Regions from separate parts of the Brevibacillus sp. JB24b genome, predicted to be linked through region 4. Evidence: riboswitches for the same ligand, from Rfam matches in the RefSeq annotation. Region 4 holds a riboswitch; each other region holds the start of a gene.

Region 1 (3,706 bases), 2.5 Mb from region 4:
CCCTACTTCAAAGAACATGCCGCTCGCCTACATATTTTACACGTGGCCGAAATAGACGATTTTGTGCATGCTGTTCAAGTACATGTGCGCAAATCCCTACTGTTCTCGCAGCGAAAAAGATAGGCGTATACAATGGAATGGGAATCCCAAGCATCCAGTACACAGGTGCTGCATAATAGTCCAAATTCGGATAGAGTCCCTTTTCCCTCTCCATAATCCTCTCCCCCGCTTCACACATGCGGTATAAAAGATCGTCCCCCCTTACCTGACATAGCTGTTGTAATGCCCCTTTCATCATTGTTGCTCTAGGGTCCATTTTTTTCATATATACCCGGTGACCAAATCCCATGATCTTTTCTTTGTTCGATAGCTTGGTTTGTAGTAACTCCTCCAACCTGGAAATTGTTCCTGCCTCTAGCAATAAGTGCATGACAGCTTCATTTGCTCCCCCATGAAGGTTACCCTTTAAGGAAGCCACCGCCCCTGTCAATGCTCCGTACAAATCCGATTGCGTGGAAGCAATGACCCTTGCCGTAAACGTGGAATTTGGCATCTCATGCTCGCTGTACAAAAGCAGGGATAGATCAAAGATTTTTTCCTCAATCGGTGACGGCTTTTTTCCAGTGACCATATAGAAGAAGTTAGCACTAAACGGTAGAGCCTTGTCGGGTTGGATCGGTTCCTTTTTTGTCAGAATCCGATAGCTATTTGCCACAATACTAGGAACTTGACCCAATAATTGATAAGCACGCTCTTTATTAACAAGCAGGGAGCGATCATCAATCGCATGATCATACCCTCCAAGAACGGAGATGCCTGTTCGTAGACCGTCCATAGCATGCGTTTGCTCAGGCAACAGCTTTAACACCTCAAGTACCGCAGCAGGCAGTTCATATCGTTGAATCATGCTAGCTTCGAGAATTTTTTTCTCTTCCTCATCTGGAAGACGCCCCTCCAGTAAAAGATGAATAACATCAACATAGCTATAGGATTTAGAAAGCTCAATCAGATCGTAACCCCGTATCACGATTTCCTCTTGTATGGTATCAAGGTAGGAAATACTTGTTTCTGTAGCCACAACACCGTCTAGTCCAGGAGAAAATTTTTCAAGACCATTCATTTTTCTTCCTCCATTCCAAATAACTGTTCTTTGGTTAGCTTGTAGGCTTTTTCAAGGTTGCGATAGTAATCTGTTTTTACTTCTTCGGTAACTTCTTGTTGTTTTATTTCATTTCCTAAAAGAACATAAATGACCTCTAACGTAGTAGGACTTTCTATACTTAGATTGTTCATGATTGTTGTGTTGAAATAATTCGTAAAATACCCTACTGTCCCAAACAAAAAATCCCTCCTAGACCCCCAAGCATCCCACACGCAAAAAAACAACTTCCTGAAAGAAAGTTGTTGTTAATGGGCGAAAAACTCAAATAAACATGTAAAAATCAGAAATACCACATGTTTAATCGCTCGCACTTAACACCTCCTATCCTCGTAGGAACTGATGTGTGCTAAAACAGGCAGGTCTCCTGGCTCATGATCATCGCGATTCGAACCTTCCCATTTTCACTACAATGAAAACAGTGGTATTTTCGAACAGCTCCCAATTACAGTTGCGGGACAGCGTCGGATTCTAACCGATCTTCCCTATTAAGCAGATAAAAAAACATTATCTACACCTGTTTCTACACATATTTGATTTTCAGCTTAAACATAACAAATAGTCTAAAAAATTACAATTATTAATTTTAAATCTCTAGTGACTTTATTGCTTTGATATTGTTATGTTGAACTTTTTGTACATGTATATACTGTCTCTAAACAAAAAATAACCTAGTAGCAGTAAGTTAATGTTCTGTTTAGGAATAAATCGAACGAATTTGCAATCATTACGCTTTACATTCTAAAAACAGGATGAAATACCAATATATTGAATAAGGTATCCACCTGCCTTATAATCAAAATCAATACCATAATTAGGTAAATGAAGGAGGGTATTACTTGAAGAGTAAACAAATTTCGAGCAAGAAGATGTGGTGGTATGGCATAAGCATCGCTGTTGTTGCACTATTACTCATCCTTAGTTGGGCCGTTATCCGTAACTGGAACATTATTAACGTGCTGAATAAGGATAAACTTAGCTTTAATTTCCAAAGTATGGACAATATTTTTCCAAGTCGATCGATAAAAACGTCACAGCCTGTCTTCCGATTTGAAACATTACAAAAAGAATTACCTCAGACTTATACATACAAAGATAAAGCATTATCTGTTGAAGACTTTCTACAACGAACTCAGACGAATGGATTATTGGTTCTCAAGGACGATAAGATCGTTACGGAATTCTATCGAAATGGTGTGAATGACCAAACAAGGTTTACTTCTTGGTCAGTGGCTAAGTCATTTATCTCTGCTCTAGTAGGGATCGCTATTGATGAAGGATTAATTAAAAATGTAAATGATCCAATCACTCACTATGTACCAGAATTAAAGGGTAGTGGCTACGATGGAGTACCAATTAAGGATATTTTGCGAATGGCTTCTGGGGTTACCTTTGATGAAACCTATGACGCCACCTTTTCAGATATAAACATGATGATGTATAAAACATTTCTACTAGATACATCGGTGAATGATTATGCATTAGGGCTAAAATCTCAACGTCCATCCGGGACTTTTCAGCATTATATTAGTATCAATACACAAGTTCTCGGCATGTTGATTAGTAAAGTCACAGGTAATCCCCCCTCCTACTATTTGCAGGAAAAAATATGGGGCCCTCTTGGAATGGAATCCGATGCTTATTGGAGTACTGATCGCCGCGGCACAGAGCTATCCTTTATGGGTCTAAACGCAACTATTAGAGATTATGCTAGGTTTGGAAGCTTATATCTTCATGAAGGAAACTGGAATGGAAAGCAAATCATTTCAAAAAAGTGGGTGCAAGAATCCACACAGGTAGAAAGTCCTCAATCTGATCACGATCCTAAGGGAGTTTTAAACTACCAATATCAATGGTGGGAGGCTGATCCTTCAGACGGTGCCTACAGCGCTATTGGGGTCTATGGACAATTCATCTATGTTAATCCAAAGGCCAAAGTAGTAATCGTCAAAACCAGTGCTGATCCTGATTACGGTAGAGCTGATTATCATGATGAAAATTTTGCTATGTTCCGTTCTATCGCGGAGCATTTCAAGAAATAAACGCCATTTGTTTCCTCAATACTACTAGCTCGGTTTCTCTACTAGCTGGTTTCTTTGTACCCAATCTCTTGTAACAATGTGATTGAAGATAATCCACAACTATAAATAAGACACTCTTTTCTCTTACATGCGAAAAGAGTGTCTCTAGTTTGTCTACCAGCTACTTTGTTTCACGATGAAGGGTGTATTTTTTTAGACGAGGGGAATATTTCTTTAGCTCTAGACGTTCGGGGTTGTTTCTTTTATTTTTTGTCGTAATGTAGGTACGATCTCCAGATTCAGTGCATTGCAAGGTAACCGTTACTCTCATTTGTCAAATCCTCCTGATCATGTATATTTACTATTCATTGCTAATTAGTGACTCAACAATCACATCACTTGTTGGCAATGGATCTCTCAAGGTATTCCAGTCTGCAATTAGCTCTTCATTTGTTAAAAGACAAGCATCTAAAGATCGGATGATATCACCTTTTTCTAACTTAATCCCGATACATACAATTTCATT
Region 2 (3,706 bases), 370 kb from region 4:
CTTAAAAAATACACATGGCAATTTTTAAGGAGCCTCTTCGCTCTCAATTAAAATTCTTAACACGTCATTGTGTTAATTTCACTATATTTGAACTTGTAAACGATGTCAATACTTCATTAGACGAATTTCGACAAAATATTCGCTACTGAAACATTTTGTTCAAAATTCCAATAACGTCTTCTTCCGTTGGCACACGTGGATTTGTTATTGTACATCCATCCTTTAGCGCCCCTTCTGCAATCGCATTTCTCATTTCTTCTAGCAGCTTATACTCGATACCACAATCCCGCAAATTTGTTGGCATTTTTAATTGTTTTTGTAATTGCTTGATCGCATTAATTAAGCTACGTACCCCACTTCTCGTATTGCTTGCTGGTAGACCTAAGCTTTTTGCAATAGCAGCGTATCTCTTAGCTGTTTTTTGATTTTCAACTTCGCCATACCCTGTTCCACAATTCGCATTGAATTCGATGACATGTGGAAGCAGTAAGGAATTCATGCGGCCATGAGGAATGTGGAACTTAGCTCCAGCTACATGGGCAATTCCGTGATTGAGGCCTAGTGATGTAACATTAAAGGCCATTCCTGCAAGGCATGAAGCATTGTGCATTTTTTCACGTGCTTCTAAATCATTACCATCCTTGTATGCTCTTACTAAATATTCAAAGACAAGCTTCATCGCCTTTTCCGCAAGAGCATCAGAAATATCATTTGCTTTTGTAGACACAAACGCCTCGATGGCATGCGTCAAAACATCCATTCCCGTATCGGCTGTAATAAAATCAGGGACACTTTTTACTAGCTCTGGGTCTAAAATAGCTTCTTCAGGAGTCATATCATTCGACACAAGTGGATACTTAATATTTTTTTGTTGGTCACTTATGACTGAAAATGCGGTTACTTCTGAACCCGTTCCACTTGTTGTCGGAATAGCAATGAAAGGAATATCTTGTTGTGCGGACACTTGTTTCGTAAAATATTTCATTGCTTTCGCGGCATCAATAGCGGAGCCTCCTCCAAGTGCAACAATCGTATCAGTTTCAAACTCACTGAGTGCTTTCATCCCACTCACAACAACTTCGATTGGTGGATCTGGAACGATGTCGCTAAAAACCATGTGCTTATTACTTTCATCAATTTGGTTAATGACTTGTTGAATCATTCCCGATTGAACCATGAAAGGGTCGGTGACAATAAAAATCCGTTTCCCTTTCAGATCCTGTAGACGATTCAAAGCACCTTGTCCCATGTAAATGTCTGTTTTAAAACTTACCTTATCCATGCTGACACCTCCATTTGAAATAAAAAAAGAGGCTTTTTAGAAGGGAATATTCCCTTTAAAAGCCTCTTTGCTATCTACATAAGTAACACGTCTTTGTGTAACCTGTATTCTGTTTTCTATCAATACTGTACTACTATATTTATCATATAGTCAACTATGTATTGGTTGTTATTTTTAAAAACACTATACACGTCTTTGTGTATAAAAACCTTTTGCATCAAAGGTTTGATAAGATTCGTCAAGCACTACATTGTGCCTGTTCTGTTTGTCAAGACTTATCAAAATGTTGATTTGTCAATTTGTGTAACAAAGGAGTAAAAGTGGTGCTAGTCCGAAATTAAAAACACCGTGGGTGCTCCGTTCACTTCGTACAGCCTATACTTTTTCTCTGCTCCATTTTGTTTTTCAATTTCAATTGACGTAATAAATCCATTATCGTCTTCCACTTTAAATTTGGTTTTCATCAACTCATACAAGGTTTGATCCCCTTTGAATTGAATCGTTTTTTCAGCATCTTTTGTTTTACCCTGATCAGTTGAACCCTGTACAACGACCTTGTTTTCAACCTTTTCTTCTGCTGCTGTGTTTTGTGCTACTTCATTTTTTGAACAACCTATTACACTTACCATTGCAAGTGCAACAAGTAAGGCGATTTGACAAACCTTTTTTAACATATTCGCTCCTTTCTCCATTAAAAAAGTCTAGCGAGGCGGGAAACATCACTAGACATGGACTAACCACCTTCGCCTCGAAATGGTTAGCCTTTCAATAGTTTTTAGGTAAAAGACCTGACTTAAGACTAAAAAACAGTCTATCACAGTGGCGGGACCGCGTTGGATTTACACCAAACTTCCATCACCTAAAACTATAAATTTAATTAAGTAAATGAGGTGTGACCCATTTGAAAACATTATAGCACAAGAAATGGACTTGACAATCATACTGTTGTGACAAAATGTAGTTGTATTCTTCCATATTTTAAGATAGCTGACGTAAAATTCCCCGAGCGATATGAACTCCACATGCCCCTGCCTGCGCGAGTCCACGTGTTAAACCTGCTCCATCACCACCAGCGTATAAACCAATAATTTCCGTTTCAAAGTGGAGGTTCAAATGTGGGCGTGCTGAATAGAATTTCGCTTCTACTCCATAAAACAGGGTGTGTTCGCTGGCAATACCTGGCGTAACATGATCAAGTGCCTCCACCATTTCAATTAGGCTTTTCATCGTATTATAAGGTAATACTAATCCGAGATCACCTGGAACAGCTTCTTTTAACGTTGGTTCAATAAATCCCTCTTTCAGTCGCTTATCTGTGGAACGACGACCGCGTTTTATATCACCAAAGCGTTGTACAATCACCGAACCGTTGGATAGATCATTAGCACGTCGTGATACCTCTTTAGCGTATTCGTTCGGCTTATCAAATGGCTCAGTAAATACATGAGACACAAGCAAGGCAAAGTTCGTGTTAGGCGAACCAAGCTTCTCATCTTTATATGCGTGACCATTAGCCGCCATAACCCCGCTGTGATTCTCTACGACAACATGACCGCTTGGATTGGAACAAAAACTACGCACAATTTGATCCGTAGAAGACTTAAATAAAAATTTCCCTTCATATAGATGCTTATTGATTTCCTCCATCACCACGTTGGTGGTTTCTACGCGAACTCCCACATCTACTTGATTGTTAATCAACCGTAAGCCCTGCTTTTTCAATATCTCACCGAACCATTGTGAACCGTCTCGGCCAGGAGTAATAACTATTTTATTTGCCCGATACTCCTGACCCTTTTTACAGGTAATCCCGCGAATTTCTTTCCCATTGTCTGTTTTCTCAACAATGATATCTTCCACTTCCTGTTTGAAGATCATCTTCATTTGTGGTTCTAGCTCTTCGTAGATCCTCTTCAAAATTTCTAAATTTTGCTCTGTGCCTAAATGACGAACATTAGCACGTAATAGTTTAAGTCCAACTGCTTGCCCCTTACGTTCTATATCACGGACCGCATCCGTAGTTGGATCAGTAATATGGGGTGTTGCTCCGAGTTTTAAGTTTATTTCATCTACATATTTTATCAGTTCGAGTACTTCAGAAGGTGCTAAATAATCAGTCATCCAGCCGCCAAATTCTGTCGTGATGTTGAATTTTCCATCTGAATAAGCCCCTGCTCCCCCAAATCCATTGGTAATAGAGCAAGCTGGCAAACACCCACTATAATCCTTTCGACCTGCTGGAGGCGGACATTTACTGATTTTTTTCTCAAGGATGGGACAGCGACGCGAGTAAATATTGTGCCCTTTTTCAATCAACAGGATCTGTAAATCCGGTTTTTTATGAATCAATTCATAAGCCGTAAAAATTCCTGCTGGACCAGCTCCGACAATGATAACATCATAATTCATAGAAGTTGCCCCCTT
Region 3 (3,706 bases), 1.5 Mb from region 4:
TAGAACATACATATAAAAAAGAATGTAAGAACAGATTGAGCGTTTCTGTATCTAGCAGAAGCGCCTTTTTGTCCAATGAAAGGACAGATAAAAAGCACCTACTGTCGTGCTGCGAAATTCGCGCACAAAGAGGTGCTTTTTGTCGTGTCTATGTTTTATCTTCTTTCACCCATGATGCATTCTAAAAAATAATCGACTGTTACAGCCAGGATACCAACAAATAAGGGAGTTAATGGAGTTAACAAGACACCGGGAATCCATGTGGTATGCACGAGATAAAAAATAAAGGTAGTTGCTAAAATTTCAGGTATCAATTTCCAATTTCTTGAGATATGTAGTCTTTGCATTATGTATAAAAGGACTGGTTCAAGAATGAGTTCGTACAGCATTAACATGAAAAAGGAGACGCCCGCAAAGGAAACGAGTACCCAGAAATCAGATTTGTCGACAAACATAGGAAACAGAAAGCCGACTGTCCAGAGAATCGTAACCAATAGGAACACGACGATGGCGCTTGAGAACAAAACCAGCAAAGTTGCAATAGCGATAGCTAGGCCATTAATCCAGAATCCACCTTGCTGACGATCCCCACTCATCACAGCGCGTCGAAATAAAAAAAGTCCCGCTGTCGCACACAAGCCTACCATTATGGCAAAAGTCATGTGATTTGTCATATGTATCATCACCTACTATAAAAATAATACGTAGCAGGAGAGGAAAATGTTACAACAAAGCGGGGAAAAATGTAACCTTTTCAATTATGCCAAAATCTTACTCGACCCAGGTTGTTTTCTGTGCAAAAGGCTTGCGAGTAGTACGAGGTGTGGCTTCGTCAGTTGGATAGCCAATGAATAACGAACCAATCACCTTCTCTTGATCGGATAGGGATAAGAATGCTTTGAGACGTTCATCTCTTGCTAGACCTACACCGCGCGTACGCCACACAAAACCTAGTCCTAGCTCAGACGCCATCAGCCACATAGAATGGATAGCGCAGCTTACAGCGTAATCATTATCAAGCGAGGAAGCTTCGTCTCCGTCTACGATTTGTGATGTAGCGATTATAATGAGAGGGGTAGCTAGAACATTTTTCATGGACTCTTCTACTAAATGAGGTTTGGTAGGAAAGCGTTCAAGTAAGAAATCCTGTGCTAGTTGGTTAAATCGTTCTTTAGCAGCGCCTTGAATAACATAGAAATGCCAAGGTTCTCGCAAGCGATCATTGGGTGCTAGTACAGCTGCTTCTAGTAACTGCTCAATCTTTGCCTTTTCTACATCGCGACCATCGTAGGCACGTATAGCTTGACGCTGTTGTAATGTGTTTAAGAGGGACATGTTTTAACAACCTTTCTATAATATGTTAAATATGATACTGTTTATTCAAATATGTTTTTGTCTTTGCATAAAAATAGAAGATTTCTAATAGTATGTCAGTATACGATCTTCTTTTACTTCTTGTCCAGTCCCGAGTGGGCTAGACAGAAAAGTATGGACAATAAAATGCAAATTGGATTATGATAGAAGTAATCACATAAGCTTGGGAATAAAGGAATTGTTACATGAGAAACGATTCACATGGGGAAGTTGGTGAAAATCCAACACGGTCCCGCCACTGTAATTGGAGAGCCCGCTTTTGTCACTGGATATAACAAATATTCAGGAGGCGAAAAGGAGCAGGATGCGATCCATGAGTCAGGCTACCCTCTTTATTCTAACAACACCGCCAGACCTACGGCAGATGGGGAGGTGTTATGAGAGCAGTTTTGCTACAGAAGGGGACACTCCTTTTCAAAAAATAACAAGCTCATCATAACAGCACTTCTCACGTAAGTCAGACGGGGGGGAAGTGCTGTTTTTTTATTGTATAAAAATGTAAGATCGATTGCAAATAAGGATAGGGGGCTTGGAGTAGATGGATAAAGGAAAAATTCTACTAATTGGCTTTGGACCAGGACATCATGATCACATTACGCATCGCGCAAAAGAGGCTATCCTAGAATGCGAAGTGGTAATTGGCTACAACACTTATGTAGATTTAATTAGAGAACTAATCTCAGAAAAAAGTGTCGTACGTACTGGGATGACAGAAGAGGTTAGTCGTGCTCAAGAAGCGGTAAGATTGGCTGAGTTAGGTAAAGTTGTTGGCGTTATTTCTAGTGGGGATGCTGGAGTATACGGCATGGCCGGATTAGTCTATGAAGTACTTGTAGAAAAAGACTGGAAAGAATCCACTGGGGTGAAGGTGGAGGTTGTACCTGGGATTTCATCAATTCAATCTTGCGCCTCTTTATTAGGTGCTCCAATCATGCACGACGCTTGCACAATCAGCTTGAGTGACCATCTTACACCGTGGGCAACGATCGCTAAGCGTGTGGAAGCAGCCGCTTCTGCTGATTTTGTAATTGCGTTATATAACCCTCGCAGTGGTCGTCGTACACGACAAATTGTAGAAACACAGCAAATTTTATTAAAATATCGTTCTCCTGATACGCCTGTAGGAATCGTGAAAAGCGCCTACCGAGACCGTGAGCATGTTGTAATTACAACTCTTGCAGACATGTTGCAGCATGAAATTGGAATGTTGACAACGGTAATCATCGGAAACACGACCACCTTTGTTTACGACCAAAAAATCATTACACCACGCGGATATCAACGTAAATATACGTTAAATCGTATGGAACAACCGCTAAAACCTCATGAACGTTTACAGGAGAAGGCAGAGCCTTGGGCGCTTCACAGTCAGCCTGAGAGTGGAGATCTGTTATCTGGCTCTTCTTCTGAACAAGGCCAACCAACTGGTGGAGTGACTGTAGCGACGTCACCACAAGCTACAATACAAGAAGCTCAAGTTTCTGACTCAACACCATTAGCGACAATGGAAGCCCTTTCAAATCCCAGGCAATGCTCTGGAGAAGTAGAGCAGGTACCTGAAAACTCTTTTCAGGTAGAAACGGAGAGCTTTCAAGCTCCTAAACAAGCGGTTAAAGCTTTTCAACTAGCGATGGAAGCGCTTGCGTGTGTTGATGAAAAGACAGCCTTAGAGCTTAATCAGGGTATCACTCCTCCACCACGTCCGTTTAGCGGAGTTGTTGATATTTTAGAGCTAGGCGTTTCGCCTGGCGTAGCGCGCAAGAATTTTACCTCTGAACAAATGCGACTCTTGGCAGATTTGACTAAAGATGGCGGAGAAATGATGTATAGCATTGAGCATCAAATTCTTCTCCGATTACCTCAGGTAGATCCGGAAAAAGTAACAGAACAATTAAGAGCAGTAGACTTTCAGTTGTTTCCGATCGGAGCTAGTGCACAGGTAAAAGCATGTGATTTTTGTGATTTAGAAAAGGATGAATCCATACCCGTAGCTGAAGAATTAGGCAGACGATTGGATGGTCTAGCTGTGCCTAAAGATTTAAAAATTGGTTTTAACGGCTGCGGAATGGCATGCTATGGTGCGGTTATGGAGGACATTGGTCTTGTGTATCGACGTGGTGCATATGATGTGTTTTTAGGTGGTAAACGTATTGGGCGTAATGCACATCCTGGACAACGCATTGCCGAGGGAGTACCAGAAGAGCAAATTATTGGCCTTGTAGAACGAATCGTGGATGAATATAAGGTAAAAGGTCATATCGATGAACGATTCCATAAATTCTTTAAACGTACAGGGCAAGTACTTGAATATCGTTATCAGGAATTCATAGCG
Region 4 (3,706 bases):
ATTAGAGGTGGATGGGGGTGCTCCCTCGCTATTGCAACCGACTAATAAGAAAGCCCCTAACAGAAATGTGAAGAATGAATGTATAAAAGCTCTACTCATAATGATCCTCCTAATCAATTGTAAAATGTAGCCTCATTATATTCCTATAATTCCGATCTGTAAAGTATGAATTAAGATATTTCTGTTATTTCGAGAAATGAAAATTTTTTCATATGGTTGGATACGTGCATAAAGGAAATAGAGCGTAGAAAAACATTTGACCAAATCTCTAACTAGAAATTTGGTCAAGTCGCCTTTCGTATTCTTTTGTATAGCTTTCTCATATTGTTGGCTACTTAGTTAAAAAATCTTCTGTTGTTCACGATCTGCTTTTAAAATCTCCACTGCTTCACGGAACCGTTGAGAATGCACAATTTCACGTTCGCGAAGAAAAGAAAGGCTATCGATTAGGTCGACATCATCAGTCATATTAATCAACCATTGATATGTAGCCCTTGCCTTTTCTTCCGCAGCAATATCCTCATACAAGTCTGCAATTGGATCACCCTTTGCTTGAAAATATGTAGCCGTGAAAGGAACACCGGCTGCATCATGAAAAAACAGAGCCTTATCGTGGCTTGCGTAATGTGCGCCAAGACCTGCTTCTTCTAGTTGTTCAGGAGTAGCATCCTTCGTTAGCTTATATACCATTGTTGCAATCATTTCGAGGTGGGCAAATTCTTCTGTGGAAATATCGTTTAGTAGCCCAATGACCTTGTCAGGAACTGTATAGCGCTGATTCATATATCGTAGAGCAGCTGCTAATTCTCCATCAGCTCCACCATATTGTTCCATCAAATACTTTGCCATTTGAGGATCACATTTGCTTACGCGAACAGGATACTGTAACTTTTTCTCATAGATCCACATTCAAAATCCCCCTTTCTTACACCTGCCAAGGCCAAGGTACATCTTTCCACGACCATGGGTATTGGGCAAAGCTATTGCCAAAATTCATCAGAGGTCCGAATGAAGATTCGAATTGGCGCTTCAGTGTCATACTTTGCTGAGCAGTATCGTTGAATTGCTTAATGGCTGCCATGTCAGTAGGGTGGGTGTCAAGATATAAGTTTAATTCCACTAGAACAAAGTCTAGCACCTGAATTTGATGAAGCAGCTCATAAAATTGTTGCTGTTGTTCATCCGCTTGAGTACCATGATCGCTCACTTTTATTTTCCCCCTTTGTACGGATTTTCATATGGCGCATACAGAGCAGGCCAAAGGGTTCCTAGACAAAGAGCTTTGTACGGATCAAATTGGGGTAAATTCGGGGGTTGAAATCCCAAATAGAGTTGTGGCGGCGTCTCATAGGTTACAACCCTTTGTGGCGGACAAGGATCACATGGACCGATGAAAGGATAGTATGCCTTGCGGTTTCGACTCATATGATTGCCTCCTTTCCTGTAGATGTCCTTATATGCTTATCAATTGGACAAGAAGAGTAGAACTGGAAACATAGGTAAAAAGAGAATGAATTCATATCTTGCAGCCTAATTTTGGGCAAGATGGGGGGATGCTGGTACAAGGTGCGTGCGAATACGGTCAGCATGTAAGTAACACAAGTCCCCTAAGGTAAGAAAAAACGCAATTGAATAAAGATGTGGAATTTTGTGTGAAGTTGTATTATGATAGCAAACATACCTAGATAAAAGAGTATAGTTGTTTATGTTTTTCGTATTAATATTATTGAATTAAATATGTGGAAATAGGTTCTTTGAACGATCAGTATCAAGGATGAAAAGGGAAGCACGGTGTAAATCCGTCACGGTCCCGCCACTGTAAAAGAGGAGTTAGTGCAAAAAATACCACTGATCCATTAGGATTGGGAAGGTATGTGCTGATGATGATTCTTAAGTCAGGAGACCTGCCTATTTCGACAACACTGTGTGACCTACGGGAGATAGGGAGGTGTTAGGATAGCTGTGGCAGTTGTATACGTATATTCACTGCTTGTTCAAGCATCTCTAACCATCTTTTGATTGGAAGAGATGCTTTTTTGTTTGAGTTGGTTCTTTAACGAAAAATAACCTGTCTAGGAGGGCGAACAAGCATGAGCAAAGGAATAAGCAAAGGAATAAGCAGCAGTTTAGGATATCCACGCATTGGTGAGAATCGCGAATGGAAAAAGGGATTAGAAGCATTTTGGGCTGGAACAATTAAAGAGAAGGAGTTTCTTGCTCAAATGGAGCAAGGTAGACTCCAGCATTTACAAAAGCAGAAGGAAATAGGTATTGACCTGATACCGGTCAATGACTTCACCATGTATGATCACATGTTGGATATGGCTGTGATGTTCGGTTATGTTCCAAAACGCTATGAATATGCTGGTGGGGCAGTACCTTTGTCCACCTATTTTGCTATGGCTCGTGGTAACCAACAAGCGGTTGCTTGCGAAATGACCAAATGGTTTAATACCAATTATCACTACATTGTGCCGGAATTTCAGGATATCAAACCCGTTCTTACAGAAAATAAGCCGCTTCTTGCTTATAAAGAGGCGAAAGAGAAGCTGGGCATTAACGGAAAACCTGTCATGGTGGGACCTTATACTTTTATTAAGCTATCCAAAGGGTTTGATCCTTTGCAGATACCAGCTATTATCTTGCAGCTCATCCCTCTTTATGTGCAAGTACTGACTGAATTAGCGCAGGAAGGCGTGGAATGGGTTCAAATGGATGAGCCGATTCTCGTAACATCTTTATCCGAAGACGAAATGAAGACGATCTCCTACATCTATGAACAACTTCATGAGGCTGTTCCACAACTACAAATCATGCTACAAACCTATTTTGGTTCTGTTACATTCTACAAGGAAGTAATCCATTTACCTGTTGCAGGAATTGGGTTAGATTTTGTCCATGATGCGGGACGTAACTTTGAACAGATCACTACAAGTGGATTTCCACAAGACAAAGTACTTGGAGCCGGTATCATTGATGGCAGGAATATTTGGCGCGCCAATCTGACCCATAAGACAAATCTTCTCTCAAAAATCAGAAGTCACGTGGATGCATCACGTATCTGGATTCAGCCATCTAGTAGTTTGCTCCATGTTCCGATCAGTTTAAACCAAGAGACACAGCTTGATTCACTAGTTAAAGATTCATTGGCGTTTGCAGATGAAAAACTAATGGAAATCAAGCATGTTACAGATTGGTTGCACAACAAAGAGGAAAGCGTTAAAGAGATTTTCGCTCTGAATCAAGCAATTATAGAACGAGTAGCGAACTCTGTAGCTAGAAATCGCCCTCGTGTACATGAGGCTGTGGCCAGCTTGGATTTAGATCAGATAGAGCGTGCATCTGATTATGAACAACGGCGACAACAACAACAAAACCTCTTGCATTTACCGATTCTCCCGACTACAACGATTGGTAGTTTTCCACAAACAACAGAGGTTCGTCAGGCGAGAAATAAATGGCGGAAGGGCGAATGGTCGGCAGAACAATATGAACAATTTTTACAAGCAGAAATCCGTGAATGGATTGACATACAAGAGAAAGTTGGGCTTGATGTGTTGGTTCATGGGGAATTTGAACGGACGGATATGGTGGAATTTTTTGGTGAAAAACTAGGGGGATTTGCATTTACTAAGAATGGATGGGTGCAATCCTATGGTTCTCGTTGTGTGAAACCGCCTGTAATTTATGGAGATGTAGAGTTTAT

What was found. A riboswitch is a leader RNA that binds a small molecule or an ion and turns the genes downstream of it on or off. The one in region 4 is predicted to bind cobalamin.
Region 1: linked by a shared signal. The riboswitch ahead of ACQV1I_RS01415 (hypothetical protein) and the one ahead of metE (5-methyltetrahydropteroyltriglutamate--homocysteine S-methyltransferase) in region 4 are both predicted to bind cobalamin.
Region 2: linked by a shared signal. The riboswitch ahead of ACQV1I_RS14830 (DUF4430 domain-containing protein) and the one ahead of metE (5-methyltetrahydropteroyltriglutamate--homocysteine S-methyltransferase) in region 4 are both predicted to bind cobalamin.
Region 3: linked by a shared signal. The riboswitch ahead of cobJ (precorrin-3B C(17)-methyltransferase) and the one ahead of metE (5-methyltetrahydropteroyltriglutamate--homocysteine S-methyltransferase) in region 4 are both predicted to bind cobalamin.

The regions. Positions count from the first base shown of each region.
Region 1 is NZ_JBNVQV010000001.1:260,021-263,726, reverse strand. Features, by position in the region: gene mmgD (citrate synthase) at 8-1,120, opposite strand; gene ACQV1I_RS01415 (hypothetical protein) at 1,117-1,341, opposite strand; cobalamin riboswitch at 1,500-1,695, opposite strand; gene ACQV1I_RS01410 (serine hydrolase domain-containing protein) at 1,999-3,201, shown strand; gene rpmG (50S ribosomal protein L33) at 3,362-3,511, opposite strand; gene ACQV1I_RS01400 (GTP-binding protein) at 3,542-3,706, opposite strand, start outside.
Region 2 is NZ_JBNVQV010000001.1:3,168,771-3,172,476, forward strand. Features, by position in the region: gene ACQV1I_RS14825 (1-propanol dehydrogenase PduQ) at 143-1,282, opposite strand; gene ACQV1I_RS14830 (DUF4430 domain-containing protein) at 1,609-1,956, opposite strand; adenosylcobalamin (AdoCbl) riboswitch at 2,011-2,163, opposite strand; gene ACQV1I_RS14835 (NAD(P)/FAD-dependent oxidoreductase) at 2,261-3,691, opposite strand.
Region 3 is NZ_JBNVQV010000001.1:1,336,873-1,340,578, forward strand. Features, by position in the region: gene ACQV1I_RS06545 (hypothetical protein) at 156-674, opposite strand; gene ACQV1I_RS06550 (nitroreductase family protein) at 772-1,335, opposite strand; cobalamin riboswitch at 1,530-1,723, shown strand; gene cobJ (precorrin-3B C(17)-methyltransferase) at 1,913-3,706, shown strand, end outside.
Region 4 is NZ_JBNVQV010000001.1:2,800,788-2,804,493, reverse strand. Features, by position in the region: gene ACQV1I_RS13375 (ABC transporter substrate-binding protein) at 1-99, opposite strand, end outside; gene ACQV1I_RS13370 (manganese catalase family protein) at 340-909, opposite strand; gene ACQV1I_RS13365 (spore coat protein CotJB) at 926-1,207, opposite strand; gene ACQV1I_RS13360 (spore coat associated protein CotJA) at 1,210-1,425, opposite strand; cobalamin riboswitch at 1,731-1,926, shown strand; gene metE (5-methyltetrahydropteroyltriglutamate--homocysteine S-methyltransferase) at 2,091-3,706, shown strand, end outside.